2 regions of the Brevibacillus sp. HB2.2 genome follow, and region 2 is predicted to be linked to the other one. Evidence: riboswitches for the same ligand, from Rfam matches in the RefSeq annotation. Region 2 holds a riboswitch; the other holds the start of a gene.

Region 1 (3,113 bases), on a different contig from region 2:
CCAGGTAAAAGAATTGTTTTTACTACCCTCATATTACGATGAAAATATGAAGAATTTGTGTTGATATTACCAGTACGTCCCAAATTGATGATAAAGTGTAAATATTCTCGCAACAAAATCACCTTTGAAAAGGAGGAGCATTTACATGCAATCATCACAGCCAATTTACTTAGGGGAGCGCATCCATTTAATAGACGGTTTCGATATGGGCTGGGCGGAACGCACGGGGACTTATGTCATCGCTGAAGAAGAACTGACTTTGGTTGAAACAGGGCCAAGCCCCTCCGTCCCATACATCAAGACCGGCCTCGCCAAGCTCGGTTTTACCCCGGAACAAGTAAAATACATCATTGTGACGCATATTCATTTGGATCATGCGGGAGGAGTGGGACTTTTTCTAAAGGATTGCCCAAACGCAAAGATCGTCGTCCATCCGAAAGGTGCACGTCACCTCGTTAATCCAAGCCGACTGATCGCAGGGGCGAGAGCGGTGTATCATGATGATTTTGATCGATTGTTTGATCCGATTGAGGCTGTTCCCGAAGAGCGGATTTTGATTCGTGGAGACGGGGATACACTAAAGATCGGAGCGAATTGCGTGTTGGAGTTTCTGGATTCGCCAGGGCATGCCAATCATCACTTCAGCATCTACGATCCCGTTAGCCGCGGCATGTTCACAGGTGATACGGCAGGTGTACTTTATCCGCAGCTTAAAAAGGATGGTGTACACCTCGTGCTGCCATCTACTTCTCCGAATCAGTTTGACCCGGATGCCATGTTAGCGTCTCTACGTCGATTTGAAGCGCGCAAGCTGAATCGTATTTACTTTGGTCATTTTGGGATGTCTGAACAGGTAGACGATGTGTACCGTCAAATACGTGAGTGGCTCCCAGTGTTTGTGGCGGAAGGAGAATCAACACTTGCTGCTGGACAAACCTATGCTGATCTGTCTCGTAAGTTATTGGAACGAGTCTCGGAGCATCTACAGTTACAAGGCATCAATGATGACCACGAAGTTTTCGGAGTACTCAAGCTCGATTTACAGGTGTGCGCCATGGGCATTCTGGATTATTTGCACAAACGAGGGTAAAAGCTTTGCCAAAAGCATTCCATTTGCCTGAACTTTTTGTTCAGGCGTTTTCATTTTTAGCAGGCAAGAAAGTAATGGCTAACGTGTTTGTCATTCTTTTTTCATCCAAGGAATGCTATGATGTAGGATGAGTCATGGACTGTGACAATTTCAAACGTAACAGCAAATAGGTGCCTCGTCTTTTCTCAAAAAGATCGGGTGAAAAGGGAAGTCGGTGAAAATCCGACGCGGTCCCGCCACTGTAAATCGGCTCGTTCCTCAGCCGTAAGCCAGGAGACCTGCCTGTTTGTTTTTGTGCCTGTTGCCTTCGCGGAAAGGATCGGCCTATTTCAGGAAGCAGACCATCCTGTCTGTTTGCCCTGAGGTGCCGACCCTTTGAATTCCGAATGGAAGCAAGGGTCGCTTTTTTTATTGGAAGGTACAGTCAATCAGACACGCAGAAAGGAAGTTTTACATATGAAACGTTCATTGCGATTCATGATCCCACTACTTGTTGCGGCGAGCCTCGCAGGTTGTGCGGGTAACGATAACAGCCAGCCAGCACCTGGTGGACAAACCAGTGCACCGCAGACAGCACCGCAAGAGAATACAGCCGAGCAGTCTGCAAAACAAACAACGTATCCGTTGACAGTCAAGGATGCGACAGGAAAAGAAGTAACCTTTGCAAAAGCTCCTGAGCGAATCGTCTCCACATCACCTGCCGAGACAGAGATTTTGTTCGCATTAGGCTTGGAAGATCGGATCGTAGCTGTCTCAGACTATGATGATTATCCAGAAGCGGCGAAGACAAAACCGAAAATTGGTGGCGTCGTCAAACCGAATGAAGAAGCGATTCTCGCTCAAACGCCAGATATGGTCGTCGGTGGGATTTCGATGGAGAAGCCAGTGGCTGACAAGCTCAAATCTCTCGGGATGCCCGTCTACATTACCCATCCGACAAAGATGGATGACATCCTAAACAATGTGTTGGCGATGGGAGTTATCACTAACAAACAAGAACAAGCCGAAAAAGTTGTCGCGCAAATGAAGAAGGATATCGCGTACGTTCAAGAAGCAGTGAAACATGTAAAACCAGAAGAGAAGAAAAAGGTATACCTTGAGTTTTCCCCAGGCTGGACAGTCGGAAAAGGTGAATTCATGGACGAGCTCATCACACTGGCTGGAGCGACGAACATTGCTTCTGATACACAGGGCTGGAATCCGATCAGTGAAGAAAAGATTTTGCAAAACGATCCAGACGTCATTTTGTATGCGAGTGGAATTACCGATGAAAAGACTGGCGTCAAGCTGGAGGATATGATCGCCAAGCGTAATGGCTGGGATAAAATGAAGGCGATTCGTGAAAAACAAATCTTTGGCATGGACCAAAATATTTTGTCCCGTCCTGGTCCGCGTATTACACAAGGCTTGATTAAAGTAGCGAAGGCGATTTACCCTGACTTGGTGAAATAAAATGAAGAATCGATTGTTCATATGGGGAGGAGCCAGCTGTCTCGTCCTTCTGGCTTCAATAGTCATCAGTATCTCGATGGGGGCGGCACACCTCCCCATTTCGCAAGTATGGCTCATCCTGCTCCATCAAATCCCGGGCTTGTCTGAGTGGATCACCGTAACGTGGCCGGAGTCATCTGAGCAAATTGTCATGAAGGTTCGTTTTCCACGCGTTGTATTGGCTGTTTTGATTGGCGCCTGCTTGTCTCTTGCGGGGGCGGGCTTCCAGGGAGTTTTGCGCAATCCGCTCGCAGATCCATTTACGATGGGCGTGGCATCCGGTTCTGCTGTCGGAGCAGCCTTTTTGATCCTGTTTGGCTTGCAAATCAGCTTTTTGGGTGCATGGAGCACGCCTGTTGTCGCTTTTCTTACAGGACTGCTCAGTTTATGGATCGTACTCGGACTCGCGAACACCCAAGGAAAGCTACAAACGGAGACCCTGATTTTGTCTGGTGTTGTTGTGCAGGCTTTTCTCGGCTCACTCGTTTCCTTTATGGTGTCGCTATCGGATCAGACGGTGAATGAGATCGTG
Region 2 (3,113 bases):
TTACAGCCCGCGGACGGAAAAAGCAAAGCTTCTCTTTGAAGGAATGCACATTCCGACACCAGCAGATTGGGCGGAGCTACAGCAAAAGGTGCAAAAGCATGGCGTTTATCATGCGTACCGTTTGGCGATTGCACCGACACAGAGCATTTCCTACATTCAGAACGCGACTTCTAGCGTGATGCCAATCGTCGAGCATATCGAAACGAGAACGTATGCCAACTCTACGACGTATTACCCGATGCCATACTTGTCGCAGGAAAACTATTTTTACTACAAATCGGCGTATGTGATCGACCAATTCAAAGTGATTGATCTGATTGCCGAAATTCAAGAGCACATCGACCAAGGAATTTCGACTGTACTGCACGTGAACAGCAATATTTCAACCAGAGAACTGGCTCGCTATTACATTTACGCAGCGAAAAAAGGTCTGAAGTCGCTCTACTATACGCGTACGAAGCATTTGACTGTAGAAGAGTGCATTAGCTGCGCAGTTTAGTGAAGTCGATTCATATAAGGAAAAGCATCAAGCAAAAAGAGAAGAGGAACGCCATATGAAAGCAGTCAATTGGAACAGGCCGGACGACGATTTTACGATGACGTTTTGGAATCAAAACATCATGCAGTTCTGGACGGATGATGAGATTCCGTTGTCAGATGACAAGATGGCCTGGATGGAGCTCAGTGCGACTGAACGGGACACATATAAAAAAGTATTGGGCGGTCTCACCTTGCTGGATACGGTTCAGGGTGGAGTAGGGATGCCGAAGATCATGGAGCATGTCGATGGACTGCAAAGAAAAGCGGTTCTCGCCTTCATGGGCATGATGGAGCAAATCCATGCCAAATCATACAGCAGTATTTTTACAACGCTGGCAACGACCGAAGAGATTGACGGTATTTTTTCGTGGGTAGAAAACAATCCACATTTGCAAAAGAAAGCGGCCCTCATCTCCAAACGCTATCAAGAGATTGAGAAACCGAAAGACTTGTACATGGCGATGGTAGCGTCCGTTTTCCTGGAAAGCTATCTGTTTTACAGCGGCTTCTTCTATCCGCTCTATTTGGCGGGGCAAGGAAAGATGACAAGTAGCGGGGAAATTATCGACCTGATTGTTCGTGACGAGAGCATCCACGGACTCTATGTCGGCGTTCTCGCGCAAGAAGTCTACCAAGGCCTGAGTGTGGTCGAGCAGACCGCAGCAAAAGAGGAGCTGTATGCCCTTTTGCATGAGCTGCAAGAAAATGAAGAGGCCTATACGACTTCGTTGTATACCGAAATCGGATTGGCTGACGAGGTTCATGCCTACGTGCGCTACAACGCGAATAAGGCATTGATGAATCTGGGGCTGGACCCGCTATTCCCGGAGGAAGAAGTGAACCCGATCGTGCTGAACGGCATTCGCACGCAGACAAAGCAGCATGACTTCTTCTCGAAAAAAGGAAATGGTTATGTCCGTACACTAAACGTAGAGCCGTTGACGGACGATGATTTTAGATTTTAGTATGACAAAAAATGGATTCTGTGTTACGGTATGAACAGTATGCTGCCCTGCTCGTTTTCTGGGGCACTTCACAGAACCATGATAATTTCATAGGAGTGGGAACAGGTTCTTTGGTTATCAAGATCGACCAAGGATGAAAAGGGAAGTCGGTGAGAATCCGACACGGTCCCGCCACTGTATGAGGGGAGTCGGCACATTTATTAGCCACTGATCCAATCGGATTGGGAAGGTATGTGCAGATGATGATCCCAAAGTCAGGAGACCTGCCTGTTTCGACGACACTGCTTAACCTACGGGAGATAGGGAGGTGTTAGGATGCTGTGATCTCAGTGCTTATTTGGCATTTCTAACGTTCTTTTTGATCGTTGGAGATGCCTTTTTTATTGGGCGGATTCAAGTCAAGATCGAATGAAGAATGGAGAGGAAGCTCATGAAGAGCAGCAATTTGGGATATCCACGGATCGGGAAGAACCGGGAGTGGAAAAAGGCATTGGAAGTATTTTGGGCAGGCAGCATCGATGAGGCAAGCCTGGTACAGCAAATGGAGCAAATCCGTCACCAAAACCTGTTACGTCAGCAGGAAAAAGGGGTCGAGCTGATCCCTGTGGGTGACTTTACGTACTACGATCACATGCTGGATATGGCTGTGATGTTTGGAATGGTCCCCAAGCGTTATGAATACGAGGGAGGCCCGGTTTCATTAGCCACATACTTCGCCATGGCTCGCGGTTCGAAGGAAGCTGTTGCCAGCGAAATGACGAAATGGTTTAACACGAACTACCATTACATCGTCCCGGAGTTCGGTGAAAGACAACCAGCCATAACCGAGAACAAGCCTCTCCAGGCCTATTTGGAGGCCAAAGAAAAGTATGGCATCATCGGAAAGCCTGTTATTGTAGGCCCGTATACGTTTGTCAAATTGTCTAAAGGATATGAGAAAAACGAATTTGAGATCGTCGTGGATCAACTCGTTCCGCTCTACATAGACGTTCTCCGGGAGTTAGAGCTGCACGGCGTGGAATGGGTGCAAATCGATGAGCCTGCATTTGTACTGGATGTCTCTGAGCAAGAACGCGCCATCATCAAACGTATCTATACGCAGATCGGTCAAGCACTCCCGCATCTACAATGCATGCTGCAAACCTATTTTGAAGCGGTGGATTGGTACAAGGAGCTAGTTTCCTTACCGGTAAAAGGAATCGGTCTTGATTTTGTACACGGAGCGAAGCGCAATTTGACTCATCTAAAAACACACGGGTTTCCAGCAGACAAGATTCTCGCAGCGGGAATCATCGACGGTCGAAACATATGGCGTGCGTCCATTGAAGAGAAATGGGAGCTGGTCAATGAAATTTCCGAGATCGTTCCACTCGAAAAGCTGTGGCTGCAACCGTCTAGCAGTTTGTTGCACGTTCCTGTAACAGTTGAAGCAGAGAGCGAATTGCCAGAGGAAGTCGTGTCTGCATTGGCGTTTTCCGACGAAAAACTAGGGGAAGTACAGCTTTTAGTCCAAGGATTCCGATATGGTAAGTACGTCATTTCAAAAGAGATCGCTCAAAATGAAGCGGACTTGCTAAAGCTCGCATTATCTCCAGCGAGGAATCGTCT

What was found. Region 2 has a riboswitch for cobalamin ahead of metE (5-methyltetrahydropteroyltriglutamate--homocysteine S-methyltransferase). Riboswitches for the same ligand answer to the same signal wherever they lie in the genome.
Region 1: linked by a shared signal. The riboswitch ahead of HP401_RS15025 (ABC transporter substrate-binding protein) and the one ahead of metE (5-methyltetrahydropteroyltriglutamate--homocysteine S-methyltransferase) in region 2 are both predicted to bind cobalamin.

Annotation. Positions count from the first base shown of each region.
Region 1 covers NZ_JABSUV010000018.1:116,480-119,592, forward strand. The annotation lists gene HP401_RS15020 (MBL fold metallo-hydrolase) at 146-1,090, shown strand; cobalamin riboswitch at 1,242-1,390, shown strand; gene HP401_RS15025 (ABC transporter substrate-binding protein) at 1,547-2,542, shown strand; gene HP401_RS15030 (FecCD family ABC transporter permease) at 2,544-3,113, shown strand, end outside.
Region 2 covers NZ_JABSUV010000025.1:10,676-13,788, forward strand. The annotation lists gene nrdE (class 1b ribonucleoside-diphosphate reductase subunit alpha) at 1-499, shown strand, start outside; gene nrdF (class 1b ribonucleoside-diphosphate reductase subunit beta) at 555-1,505, shown strand; cobalamin riboswitch at 1,592-1,790, shown strand; gene metE (5-methyltetrahydropteroyltriglutamate--homocysteine S-methyltransferase) at 1,936-3,113, shown strand, end outside.